DNA from 2 places in the Bacillus sp. Brlt_9 genome. Region 1 is predicted to be linked to the other one. Evidence: riboswitches for the same ligand, from Rfam matches in the RefSeq annotation. Region 1 holds a riboswitch; the other holds the start of a gene.
What was found. Region 1 has a riboswitch for thiamine pyrophosphate ahead of thiT (energy-coupled thiamine transporter ThiT). Riboswitches for the same ligand answer to the same signal wherever they lie in the genome.
Positions count from the first base shown of each region.

Region 2: it holds a riboswitch for thiamine pyrophosphate, as region 1 does, so the genes downstream of both, thiC (phosphomethylpyrimidine synthase ThiC) here and thiT (energy-coupled thiamine transporter ThiT) in region 1, are expected to answer to the same signal.

Region 1 covers NZ_JAYJLO010000002.1:64,703-72,067, reverse strand. The annotation lists gene feoB (ferrous iron transport protein B) at 1-1,212, opposite strand, end outside; gene VF726_RS06520 (FeoA family protein) at 1,209-1,436, opposite strand; TPP riboswitch at 1,631-1,732, shown strand; gene thiT (energy-coupled thiamine transporter ThiT) at 1,818-2,489, shown strand; gene VF726_RS06510 (sensor histidine kinase) at 2,694-4,550, opposite strand; gene VF726_RS06505 (response regulator transcription factor) at 4,547-5,236, opposite strand; gene VF726_RS06500 (class D sortase) at 5,276-5,896, opposite strand; gene VF726_RS06495 (LPXTG cell wall anchor domain-containing protein) at 5,986-6,474, opposite strand; gene VF726_RS06490 (hypothetical protein) at 6,652-6,984, opposite strand; gene VF726_RS06485 (hypothetical protein) at 7,170-7,365, opposite strand, start outside.
Region 2 covers NZ_JAYJLO010000007.1:79,116-86,480, forward strand. The annotation lists gene VF726_RS23635 (LTA synthase family protein) at 1-303, opposite strand, end outside; gene VF726_RS23640 (YkvA family protein) at 849-1,214, shown strand; gene VF726_RS23645 (metal-binding protein) at 1,265-1,756, shown strand; gene VF726_RS23650 (DUF4870 domain-containing protein) at 1,874-2,191, opposite strand; gene lldP (L-lactate permease) at 2,488-4,149, shown strand; TPP riboswitch at 4,221-4,336, shown strand; gene thiC (phosphomethylpyrimidine synthase ThiC) at 4,451-6,211, shown strand; gene VF726_RS23665 (arsenic transporter) at 6,466-7,365, opposite strand, start outside.

The sequences.
Region 1 (7,365 bases):
AATACCTGGAACATTACATCCAAAACCGATAATCATCGGAATGAACGCTTTTCCGTTTAAACCGAAGAACTCCATAATTCTATCCATAACAACTGCAATTCGCGCCATATATCCTGAGTCTTCTAATAATGAAATGAAAAAGAATAGTGCAAAGATTTGTGGAACGAATACTAAAACAGCACCAACACCGGCGATAATACCTTCTGTAACGAGTGCTTGAATAAAATCAGAAGCTCCAACACTTGTAAGCCCAGCCGTTACCCAATCCGTAAGCTGTCCACCAAAAAACTCATCTAGCATATCCGATAAAGGTGTACCAATCCACGTAAACGTAACCTGAAAAATAAAAAACATAACTGCTAAAAAGATTGGAAGTCCTAAAATTTTATGCGTAATTAACCTATCAATTTTTTCCGAAAAAGGAATTTTTCCTTCTTTCTCATGCTGCATAACATTTGTTTTTAACTTTTCAATATACGCTTCACGAGTTTTGTAAATATGCTCCTCTAACGTACAATCAAGTTTTTCTTCTAAGCGAGATCGAACAGCTACAAGTTCCTTATAAATTGGTAGTGCTTTCATTTCTTTTTCTACTACTTCGTTATTGCTTAAAAATTGAAGGGCTAGCCATCTTGGATGCTTATAATTCGCTGTCTCTAAAAGAGAAATTATCTCTCCAATCCCTTCATCCATTTGTACACCATATGAAATAATGAATGGCTTTTTCTCGTTTTTGTCATTTTCTTTAAGAGTGGCAAGTAATTCTTCACATCCTTTTCCACTTCTTGCAACGACAGGAACGACTGTTACTCCTAGTAATTCTGATAATCGTTTTACATCAATTACAATGCCTCGTTGCTTTGCCACATCGACCATATTTAATCCAATTGAAACGGCCTTACCAAATTCAAGTAATTGCAACGTTAAATGCATATTTCGTTCAAACTGCGAAGAATCCACGATATTTAACATATGATTAAATTCTTCTGTTAGTAGAAAGTTTGTTACAACACCTTCATCACGTGAAACTGGATTTAAATCATAGACGCCTGGTAAATCAATTAATGTTCCTCTTCTATCTTTTAATTTACCAACCTTCTTTTCTACTGTTACACCGCTCCAGTTTCCTACATACTCATAAGAACCAGTAAGTGCATTAAATAATGATGTTTTCCCTGTATTCGGATTCCCTAGCAAAGCTACCTTATTCACGCTAATTCCACCTTTATCATTTTCGCGTCACAATGACGAATACTAATTAACTGTCCACGACACTCCAATGTACAAGGACCTTTGAACATCGCCTTTTGCTTCATGCGAAGTTCGCTTCCTTCAGAAAGGCCAAAAGCAGCCAGTCTTCTCTTTAGTAACTGATCTAACGATTGAATACTTTTTACTAACACTTTCTCGCCAATTTTAATATCTACTAAGCTCATAACCTTCCCCCTCCGAAGAGAATGATAATTATTTTCAAAAAAATTATAGCATACTCTATTTCTCTTGTACTATACCCTTTTGCTTCATATTTATTAACATTTCGCTACAATTCTATTTCAATAATTGTCATAACAGATTCGTTTGCCATTCTCATCCATTTCGCTTACAATAAACAATAGCAAATAAAGAATCTCGTTATCACTGGGGGAGCCATGCCGCTGAGAGGGAACACTTCGTTCCGACCCTTCGAACCTGTTAGTTAATGCTAACGCAGGGATTGTGCAAACGTCCGAAATACATACCTCTTTTTATTTACGTATTTCGTATCCTCCTATGATATCTATTCTTTTTTGTACAACTTGGATTTAGGGGGAGACAACATGCGTAACACCAATTTACAAGCGATGATCGAATCTGCAATTCTTGCAGCCTTCGCCTTGGTCATCGACATTTTACCAATATCAATCAAACTTCCAACAGGCGGTTCCATTTCATTCGCTATGATTCCTATTTTTATTATTGCATACCGCTGGGGCTTCAAAATGGCTTTCTTAGGAGGCTTAATTTGGGGATTATTACAAATTGTCGTGGGCGATGCCATTATCGTCACACCAATTCAAGTACTAATTGAATACTTCGTTGCTTTCGCATTCATTGGATTTGCTGGTTTATTCTATCGTCCAATTCAAAAAGCACTTTTAACATCCAATGAAAATAGCTTAGAACAATCTACTTTAGGTAGCCGTAAAGACAAACCTTCACAAAAACAAAACGAAGGAAAGAAAGTTATTGGTTACATTATTGTTGCTACATTTGTTGGTAGCTTTGCACGTTATTTCTGTCACTTTATTGCCGGTATTATTTTCTGGGGACAATATGCACCGAAAGGTCAATCAGCTGTCCTATATTCATTAATCGTAAACGGCAGTGTAATGATTGGTTCCTATATTCTATGTACCGTTTTGCTTATATTTTTATTTCTTACTTCACCACGCTTATTCAAGAGCATCAATGCTTATCAAATAAATGCAAACAAAAAGAGCGCTTCATAAGCGCTCTTTTTTCATATCGTAATATCAATTAAAAAAACAATAAATGCACAAAAGAAAATAAATACCATTATACTTAGCCAATTGCTATGCACGGTTCATCGACTCCTTACATAACCTCATTTTCTAACCAGATTATATCGCTAAAAAATAAAGATTAGGTAAAGATAATATGAAAATAAATTAAAAAAGCGTAGCATGCATCATCTACGCTTTTTTCGGTAAGTAAAAGTAAAATAACACACCGTCTTCTGTATTCTTTGCTCCATATTCAGCATCGTGTAGTTCTAAAATGTTCTTTGAAATAGCAAGCCCAAGCCCCGTTCCGCCTTGTGAGCGCTGGCGGGATGCATCCACGCGATAAAAACGATCCCAAATTTTGTCTAATTGCTCTTCTTCAATGTGAGTACCTTTATTTTCAATACACACCTTTATACGATCCTTCTCATCTATTATTGTGGAAATAATAATATCCTCTTTATTCGGTGTATAACGTATGGCATTCGTAATGAAATTCACAATGACTTGTTCAATCCGATTTTGATTTGCGACTACTTCAAATGAACATATATTTTTATGCACACGAAGTTCTTTTTTCTCTATCTCCACAGAAAGGTGTTCACATATATCTTCAATTACTGTATCAATATAAAATACATCCTTTTTCATTTTATATGTGCCTGATTCAAATTTAGCTAACTCTAGCATATCCAAAATTAACGTATCCATCTTATCTACTTCTCGTTCCATCGCCTGAAAATAGTATTCCTTTTTATGTTCAGCTACCCCGTCTTTTAAAATAGAAATACAACTTTTCATAATACTCAGCGGTGTTTTTAATTCGTGCGACACACCAGAAATAAATTCTTTCCGCGTATTTTCTAACTTTCTTTCCTTTTCAATATCTTGTTCTAGCTGTCCAATATGCGAATGGAGCTTATTGGATAATACATTAATATTATTCGATAAATCACCAATTTCATCTTTTGAAGTAATCGGAATTTTTTCGGTGAAATCTAAATGCGCTATTTTCTTCGTCGTATCATTTATTTTTAATAATGGCTTTGCAATTTGTTTTGAATAATAGAACGAAGCTAGAAAAATGAGAACGACTACAAATGCAATGATGTAAATGTAGTAATCTTGCACCATTTGTACAGCTTCATCTACAGGCTGTAAAGAAGCCATCGCATATATATATGTTACCGATCCGTCTTTTTCTTTTATCGGTTTCATTAATAATTTATATTTTATATCATTTTTTTCATAGTCCATTGTCTTTGTTGAATACTCTATTTGATTACTCTCTTTTAGTACTACATCCGTTTGAAATTCTTTTATACTATCCAAAAATAAAGTGTTTTTATAAATTGGATTTACGGGTCCTGTTACATCAGGGAATTGTACTTTCGTAACACGCCCTCTTATGAAAGCATCTGGTTCTTGGGCAGCTTGCTCCTGAACGGCCGGCTTCTTTTCCTTACCAACTTGTTCTTCAGCTACTTTCTTTTTCTCCTGATCTAATTTACTCATTTTCTCCTTAAATGCTTTTTCTAACGGTTTATTCAATCCACTTAAATTTTGCTTAGATAGTGAGAAAGAGAATGGAATAAAACTATCTTCTTTTTTCATTCCAGCAAAATAAATTTCTTGTCCTAAAATCTGCTCTGATGATTTATTATCAATCTCCTCAATATTGACGAGATTGTATAAGGGAATTTTGAATATTTGATGTCCAAAACTCTTCTGTTGCTTACGATCTATCGTTACCTCAAAATAAAAATCATCTGCATATTTTAAATTCCCATTCTGATCCAATGTCGTAATCCACGTGTTATTTTCTCTAAAAAAGTCTTGCTCCAGCTTCTGAATTCCTTCTGTACTTCCTGCGTAATTCAAATAATTCTTCTCAAAGGAATTTAAATTCACTTTAATATCTTCTACTTTTCGATTCGCATAATATTGTTTAAAAAATATCGTTTGTCCAATAAATATCGTCGCTAAAATTAACATACATAACGCTGTGGTGAGGGTAAATAATTTTAGTACAATCCCTTTTCTCATATATTCCCCTCAAATTTATAACCGGTTCGTACTACAGTTGTAATGTATTTTGCTTTCTCTCCTAATTTATTTCGCAAATTACGAATATGACTATTAACCGTTCGATCATCACCGGCAAATTCGTACCCCCAAATTCTTGAAATGAGTTGCTCTCGTGTTAAAACAATCCCTTGATTTTTCATAAAATACGCTAATATTTCAAATTCAGTATGCGTTAAATTAATGTCTGTCCGATCTACCGTAACAGTACGCGACGGAAAATGAACGTGAATACCGTGGATGGATAATGTATCATCTTCATTCTCTAGCAGTTGCTTTGTTACTTTTCTACTTTCTAACAATCTTTTTGCTCTTGCTAATAAAATGGGTGGGCTATACGGCTTCGTCACATAGTCATCTGCCCCAAGTTCAAATCCAAGTAACGTATCATCTTCATCAACACGTGCTGTCAGCATAATAATAGGAACCTCGGATGTTTTACGAATTCTTCGGCAAACAGACCACCCATCAAGTTCTGGCAACATAATATCTAAAATAACTAAATCAACCTCTTCTTCCTCAAATACAACTAAAGCTTCTTTCCCATCTCTTGCTTCAAACACTACATATTGCTCACTTAAAAAATAATCTTTTAATATTTCACGCAAAATATCTTCATCTTCCACAATTAAAATGTTTTTTGACATAACTTACGTATCCCCCTCCCGCTTTCAGAAACTATCACTTCATTTTGAATAACTAGCCGTTAACTTTGCCTGGGTAATATATCTATCTGGCGCATCCCCTATATAATCAAACGGATAGCAAGTCGTCAGTGTTAATATCGGTTCTTCTTTTTTTATAATAACAGTACGATCATCCGCATGGGTAATCCATATCTTTTGAATTTCATATGTGTAAGTTTTTTTATCATACTCTAAAATAAGGGTATCCTTTTCTTTTAACTCTCCCAAATCTGTAAATACAGTATCCCTATGCCCACTTAGTACAGTATGTCCCCCTCCAGATGGCGTTGTCGTTAAATCACTAACGAACATCCCAACGCCTTTCTTCAACGTTGCATCATCTGCCCCCCAATATATAGAAAACTTCTTTTTTATTTTCGGTATATGTAACAGTGCTACCTTTTCTCCTTCTTTATGCTCTGTTTGAGAGGAAGGTACTTGGGAAGTTACAGGGGTTTCGTAAGAAAGTTGATTATGTTTTATATTTTCAAGGCTCTTTATTTCTTCTTTCGTCAATTGCTGAGCAGAGCTTTTTCCTTTATACCACTCCATGGCGTAATATGATCCCATACATAGTCCTATAGCCATCAATATGATACCGATATAATTGAGTACCTTCATGTTTCATCCCTCCATGCCAAAAATGGTAGGAATAACCTACCATTTTTAATATATGAAATTATCCCATTCTTTATAGGACAATATTTTATTTACGCCTTAACTTTATTGCGACGATTCCAACCAAATAATGTCCCTATCCCTACAAGACATGCGCTTAGTGCCATCATTGCTATATTATTGGATGCTGTGTTTGGTAATTTCTCACCTTGTACAACCGGCTTTGCTACTTCTTTTTTAGTTGCACCATTTTTTTGTTGTACTTGTGCTGCTTCTTTTTTCGCCATATCATTTTTCAATTGTCCTTGTGCTATTCTCTTTTTCTCTTCTTCACTTTTTTGCTGTTCCTTAATCAATGCTTCTTTTTTTTCCTTATCATTTTTCAACTGTTCTTGTGCTATTCTCTTTTTCTCTTCTTCACTTTTTTGCTGTTCTTTAATCAATGCTTCTTTTTTCGCTTTATCTTGCTGCAGTTGCGCCGCTTCTTCCTTCGTTACTGTCCCAGTATCCGCGCTTGCTACTGAAGAATATCCTACTGTTAACAGTGCCATTGCACAAATTGGTAATAGTTTCTTTTTCATTTTATATCTCTCCTTTTATACGTTTTACATCACTTCGCATCGGATGTATCACTAGAATAAACAAGAGATATAAATATAAGATGCAGATGAAATATATTTCATTTAAAGATTTCATTGTAGAAAAATAAAAAAACATCGCAATATATACGATGTTTTTTCGGGTGTGTGTCTCAATATTTACATGTTACTTTCGCGTGATGTAGAAGTAGAACGGGCCGGAGCGATAACTAATTGTCTCGGCTCAGTTTTCTTTAAGTGATTTTTGACGTTACACTTACGACGTTGAACAACCCACGCTTTAATAGGGTTTGTCAAAATAATCTTTTGCTCTTCGTTAGGGGTCTCTTCTTCAAACCTACAACTTTCGCTCCATTTATTCCATTTCATTGTAAATGTAGAAGAAGAATGATCGTCTTCTCGATCAAACAAGTGCAAAAAATCCATTTCGCCAGCTAGCATTACGGTGTTGCTAGTTGCTAAAAAAGAAAAGGTCGTCCAACGTTTCTCCATGCCCTCCTACTCCTTTTTCACATATAGAGTGCCTAAAACTTAATTTACCTAAAATATGCTTGCCTTTTACCTTACACCTATAGTTTATCCAAAACACTACTATGCAACTATCGATTTGCCTTACAACTACCTTACACTTTTGTAAGAAATGAAAAAAACCTTCACTCTCTATACGTGAAGGTTTCTCATTTCTCATCTATATGATCTTTCATATGATCGACTCCAGCTTCTTGCAGCTGTGACATCATACCGTGGGAAATTGCGCCTAATACTAAAGTCATTCCAATTAGTGAAATCCGAATCGCCGGTACATCAATTATGTAAGCCAAACTACCAAGAACAATTGTTAAAAGTAATGCTTTTATAAATGTTGCACTTGTA
Region 2 (7,365 bases), on a different contig from region 1:
TAAAGTAACGAAGTCGTTGTAGAATCCGTAGAACATTACGTTACCAACAAGAATGATTGTTAAAACAAAATTAATTCCAAGTGCTATATAGTTACGTTTTTTCCCTTTTGCAAATAATGCAAGGCCAACAAGCAGTAATGATGCTGCTAATGGGCTAAGGAATAAAATGAATTCTTGCATGAAAGATTCAAGTTTTAAATCAAAGCTTGTGCGAGTAATAAGATATGTCTTTAACCATACGGCTAAAGCTACGAATACAGTGAAACGCACATTTTGAAATTGTGATTTCAAGGTTTCTTTCATTCATTTCCACCCTTTCTCTATCAGGCTTGGTCGATTTTGGAGCGAAAAATGCTAAAATAAAAAATACATAGTTTTCTTGGCCATAATTAAAGGTTCTATATTCACCCATATACGACTATAACTATGCATACCCTTTTAGTTTCTTGTGTTGCTCATAAGCATAACGTCATTTTTGTATTATACAACAAAATTCATTTCTGAGAAACACTATAACATTTTACATTTTTTGTATAAGATTTGTCACTACCAGAGAAAACTTTAACATTCGTTTATATGTCCGTCAACTAGAAAATATAACAAAGGTAGAGCAGAATGTTAAGTAAAAGTGAAAATTTCCTTGTTGAGAAATAAGAAATGACAATGGGTAAGTGGTTATCTAGAAACCTATTATATGAAGGGAATTGTGTAAAAATTAACGAACACTTGTTCTTTTTTCGTTTGTTTGTTACAATGAAAGTTCATTGATAGATTATGTGTAATTTTGATGAACTTTTACTGATAACATATTGTAGCTTATTTCTTTTAAAAAATAGGGAGGCTTTTACATGGAACAAAAATTTTCAGTTGAAGCGTTTTGGAAGAAAGTAAAACATGTTGCAAAGCAAGCAGGGCAGTCGGTCATTTATGCAAGTTTATTATTGTTTTACGTTTTGCAGAAACCGGATGTTCCAAAACGAGTGAAAATTATTGTAATTGGAGCACTTGCTTATTTTATTGCACCAATTGATGCCATCCCAGATTTCATTGCTGGAGTTGGTTATACAGATGATTTAGGGGCGTTGACGGCCGCACTATTGCAGGCATCGTTATACGTCAATGAAGAGGTGAAAGATAAGGCACGAGTGAAGTTGGCAGAGTGGTTTGGTTCGGATATAGACACATCATTTATCGATCAGAAATTAGATCAATAGGTGAGAACTGTTACATGGTGACAGGGCGAACGTAAGCGAGGAAGTGCTTTATGCCATCAGGAAGAACGCATACGAAAATAAACTTAATATCCCTTCCGGTTGTTTTGTTTATGCTCTTTTCGTATGGATTAACAAACTTTGATTTTTTATTAACTTTTGCAATTGGCTTTTTAGTAGGTACTACATTTTTAACGCCCGATTTAGATACGTATAGTAATGCGTATAATAAATGGGGATTCCTGCGTATATTTTGGTATCCGTATAAGAAGGTCATGCCACATCGATCCTTCTTTACACATACGATTATACTTGGTGATGTGATTCGTATTGCATACATGTTAATTGTGTTTTCTCCGTTTTTATTCCTATTAAATATAATCGCGCTTGACGGGAATTTAGTAGAAATGGCGAAGGAGCATGAAGTAGAAATTGTAACGTTTGTAATGGGAATTGTTGTCGCAAGCACGCTTCACATTATAGCGGATAAAGTGAACACGCGCCGAAAGAAAATGATGAGAAAAAAGAAGAAACGCAGAAGATAAAAAAACCGTCCCAAAAGGTATTTTGGGACGGTTTTTTCTTATTAAAAGGTTATCGTATTGCCGATAAGACTGCGTTTGCCATTATGCGTACCATTTTAATCAAACGTTTGTTTAAACTTAAGCTTTCAGTACTTTAATCCCTTTTACGATGTTCCAAATGAAGTAGTATAAGCTAATAATGCCGCAAATACATAAAACAATCATTGCTCCGATTCCAAGTGTTACGTCTGGTTGATCCGATCCGATACCCATAATTCCTAAAATAGTTACGCCGATGAATGTCGCGATACTTGGAATGATATGTGTCCATAGAGCGCGTTTTGCGTGTGGTTTCGTTTCAGAGTCGCCCACAATCCACACAATGATTGGGAATAAGATAGGGGCAAATAATACACTAAAGTATGATAAAGCTGCTAATATTTTGTTTCCGTTCATATATATCACCTCATAAATAATGTCCGTTGTTATACTTTTATTATGCAGGAAATGTGACGAGCTTTCTATCGATAAACATTACAAGAACATGACGCTTTTGTAAGATTTTCTAGTGAAATAATAAAATTTTCAAAAAAATCTTTTTTGAAAGAAAATAATGTGCTAAAGTATAAATGAAAGTTATTGAAAACGTTTTCTTAAACGTTTTTTATTTTTAGGCTAAAAGGTATGATGACCTGATAGTCTATTGATGAGGTTATTCTATTTAAAAGGGGATTCTTTAGGGGGAGAGAACAATGAACACATGGACACAAGTTTATGATCCGTTCGGAAACATTTGGATTTCTGCAGCGGTCGCACTTATTCCGATTATCTTTTTTTTCTTAGCTTTAGCAGTTTTCCGCATGAAGGGGTATGTGGCAGGATTTATTACAGTTGTACTTACAATTCTAGTGGCGTTATTCGCGTATAAGATGCCGTTCACAATGGCGATGGCAGCGACCGGATATGGTTTCTTATACGGACTATGGCCAATTGCTTGGATTATCATTATGTCGGTATTTTTATATAAAATCTCTGTAAAAACAGGTCAATTTGATGTCATTCGTGCATCTGTATTGTCCATTACGAATGACCATCGTTTACTCGTTATTTTAATCGGTTTCTCATTCGGAGCATTTTTAGAAGGAGCAGCAGGATTTGGTGCACCAGTAGCGATTACAGCAGCGCTTCTTGCAGGTCTTGGGTTAAATCCTTTATATGCAGCGGGTCTTTGTTTAATCGCAAATACGGCACCGGTAGCGTTCGGAGCAATGGGGATTCCAATTACAGTTGCTGGACAAGTAACTGGTATTGATCCACATAAAATTGGACAAATGGCTGGACATCAATTACCGTTTCTATCATTATTTGTTCCGTTCTTTATCGTGTTTTTAATGGACGGATTGAAAGGGGTAAGACAAACGTGGCCTGCTTTACTTGTAGCAGGTAGCTCCTTTGCAATTACGCAGTTCATAACAGCAACGTTCTTAGGGCCAGAACTTCCGGATATTACGTCAGCACTTGTAAGTTTAGTGAGTTTATCGCTATTCTTAAAAGTTTGGCAGCCAAAAGAAATTTATCAGTCTAAACAAGCAAATAGTGAAGTAGCTGCGACAACGACGGCAACGTCTATTCCAAAACTAACAGTAGGAAAAGTCGTAAAAGCATGGTCTCCATTCATTATTTTAACTGTGATGGTAGTCATTTGGAGCCAAAGTTTCTTTAAAGCGTTATTTGCTCCAGGTGGCGCACTAGAGAGCCTCGTGTTTAAGTTTGAAATTCCAGGCTTACACAATTTAGTAATGAAAGCAGAACCAATTGTAAATAAACCGACGCCTTACGAGGCAATTTTGAAATTTGATGTATTATCAGCAACAGGAACAGCAATCTTAATTGCTTGTATTATTTCTATCTTTATTTTGAAAATGAGTGCAAAAGATGCAGTAGCGACATTTAAAGAAACGTTAAATGAGCTTAAAATGCCAATTCTATCTATCGGATTCGTATTAGGATTTGCATTTATCGCAAACTATTCTGGTTTATCTTCTACACTAGCGTTAGCGCTTGCTGGAACTGGCGGACTATTCCCGTTCTTCTCACCATTCTTAGGCTGGATCGGGGTATTCTTAACAGGATCTGATACGTCAGCGAATGCACTGTTCTCGAATTTGCAAGCAATTACAGCGCAGCAAGTCGGTGTATCTGAAGTACTTCTCGTTGCAGCAAATACAACGGGCGGTGTAACAGGGAAAATGATTTCTCCGCAATCGATTGCGATTGCTTGTGCGGCAGTTGGACTTGCTGGAAAAGAATCAGATTTATTCCGCTTTACAGTGAAGCATAGTCTATTCTTCGTAATTATTGTTGGTATTATGACGTATGTACAGGCATATTATTTAACGTGGATGATTCCGTAAAGAGAAAAAGAAATAAACTTTTCATTTTTCAGATTATCGTGTATGATGGGAAAGTATTGAAAATTAAATCAGTGATAAACTAGGGGTGCCTAACGTATGCGTAGGCTGAGAGAGAAGCGCGTGATCTTCTTAACCCTTTGGACCTGATCTGGCTCGTACCAGCGTAGGGAAGTTAACGGCTTTACATAATGATGTCTTTTATGAGCCAGGTCCTTATTTTTTTATGGACCTGGCTCTTTTTATTTTGGCATGCGCTGGCCATATCTCGTCCTTGTCACGAACAGGGGAGGCAACAAAGTTTATGAAACAATCTGTTTCAGCTGAGCAAATTGAATTGAAATCGAGTTTACCAGGGAGTAAGAAAGTGTATGTGGATGGACCGCGCGCGGGTATGAAAGTGCCGATGCGTGAGATTGAACAAAGTGAAACGAACGGTATTCCGAATCCACCAATTCGTGTATATGATACGAGCGGTCCTTATACAGATCCGGCGTATAAAGTGGAGCTGGAAAAGGGGTTGCAGGCGCCGCGCCACTCTTGGATCATAGAGCGCGAGGATGTAGAAGCATACGAAGGGCGCGAAGTAAAACCAGAGGATGATGGTGTGAAGGTGGCTTCGAAACATACACCTGTTTTTCCGCAAATGGATCGCCAGCCGCTTAGAGCGAAGCAAGGTGCAAATGTTACGCAAATGCATTATGCGCGTAATGGCATTATTACGTCTGAGATGGAATACGTTGCGATTCGTGAAGGAGTAGAGCCTGAGTTTGTTCGTAAGGAAATTGCAGAAGGCCGTGCTATTTTACCAGCGAATATTAATCATCCGGAAGCAGAACCGATGATTATCGGGCGTAATTTCCACGTGAAGGTAAATGCAAATATCGGAAACTCTGCTGTATCTTCTTCTATTGCAGAAGAAGTAGAGAAGATGACGTGGGCAACGCGCTGGGGTGCAGATACGATTATGGATTTATCTACAGGTAAAAACATTCATACGACGCGTGAGTGGATTATTCGTAATGCGCCTGTACCAGTTGGAACTGTACCGATTTATCAAGCGCTTGAAAAGGTAAATGGAATTGCAGAAGATTTAACGTGGGAAGTGTATCGTGATACGTTAATTGAGCAAGCGGAGCAAGGCGTGGATTACTTTACGATTCATGCTGGTGTATTACTTCATTACATTCCAATTACTGCAAAGCGTACGACAGGTATCGTTTCGCGTGGTGGTTCGATTATGGCGCAGTGGTGTTTATTCCACCATAAAGAAAACTTCCTATATACTCATTTTGAAGAGATTTGTGAAATTATGAAGCAGTACGATGTTTCGTTCTCTCTTGGAGATGGATTACGTCCAGGATCGATTGCAGATGCAAATGACGAAGCACAATTCTCTGAGCTTGAAACACTTGGTGAATTAACGAAAATTGCTTGGAAACATGATGTGCAAGTGATGATTGAAGGACCTGGACATGTACCAATGCACTTAATTAAAGAGAATATGGAAAAAGAACTTGATATTTGTCAGGGCGCGCCGTTCTATACACTTGGACCGTTAACGACAGATATTGCACCAGGTTATGACCATATTACATCGGCAATTGGAGCTGCAATGATTGGCTGGTTCGGAACTGCGATGCTTTGTTACGTAACGCCGAAAGAGCATTTAGGATTGCCAAATAAAGACGATGTTCGCACGGGGGTTATTACGTACAAAATTGCAGCGCATGCGGCTGATCTTGCGAAAGGACACAAAACGGCTCATCAGCGTGACGATGCACTTTCGAAAGCACGCTTTGAATTCCGTTGGCGCGATCAATTTAATTTATCTTTAGATCCTGAACGCGCGATGGAATATCACGATGAAACGTTGCCAGCAGAAGGAGCGAAAACAGCTCATTTCTGTTCGATGTGTGGACCGAAGTTCTGTAGTATGAGAATTTCACATGATATTCGTGAATATGCGAAAGAAAATGATTTAGAAACGACAGAAGCAATTGAAAAAGGGATGAAAGAGAAGGCAAAAGAATTTAAAGACACTGGTAGTCATTTATACCAATAACATGTTACACCTCTTTACTTGATTGATCACACTGTAGTACCTAACTTAAATATAGAAGAAGCCCGCTTTGCTAAGACGGTAGCAAAGCGGGCTTCTATCGTTTATCCCACTTTAATGGGCAGTAAGACCCCCACCTCAAAATTCAGCGAAAGTAAAGAATTTGGGTGGGGGTCGGGCTGTCCATAAAAGTCCGATTGGTGAGGGCTAATAATCAGTGGGAGATGAAGAAAACCCCCACTGATTAAAGTTTCACTTTATAAGGCGAAGAAGAGGTGTACCCAGTAGTATAAGAGGAATAATGTGACGACTGTTGTGAGAGGAATAACGATAAGGGATACACTTAAATAGTCTTTCCATTTTACTTTAATTTTGTTTTGTTTCAGGATATACATCCAAATGAGGGAAGCTAGCGTACCGATTGGTAATAATAGTGAACCGATGTCACTACCAATAATATTTGCGAGATAGATAGTTTTTAATGTGACTGGGTCTAGTCCCATTTCTGTTAATGTGATTGTACCAATCATAAGTGCAGGATGGTTATTGAAGACGTTAGAGAGGAGGGAGACGAGTCCACCCATTGCAAAGCTAGCATAGAGTAGATGTTGACTTACTACTGGCTCAAGCCAATTTACAAGCGCCGCTGTTAATCCTGCGTTATGAAGCCCGTAAATAATGACATACATAGAGAAAGCGAAAATTAAAATGTGCCACGGTGTCTTTTTCAAAATATCGACTGGGTTTGTTCGTAAGTAATACCATCTCCAGATGAGAAGAACGAGTGAACCGAGTACAGCAACAATTTCGATTGGAATCGATAAGAAGGATGCAACGAATAGAAGACAGCGCATAAGGAAGACGAAGCCTAATACTTTTAACATGAATTTTGTACGGTTTTGTTTCGTATCAACAGAATTTTTTCCTTTTAACGGATGGAAGTTTTTCGTGAAGAAAATTTCTTCGATATCATATGAAGAAACAGGTAATTTCTCTGGTAGTTTTTTCTTTAAAACTGTATACATAAGCCATGACATAAACAATAGTCCTAATGTTGCAGGTACAAACATCATAGCTGTGTGCATATAAAGAGTCATATTCACAATATTTAATGCGATTAAGTTTACGATATTACTTACACCAATTGGTGCACTAGA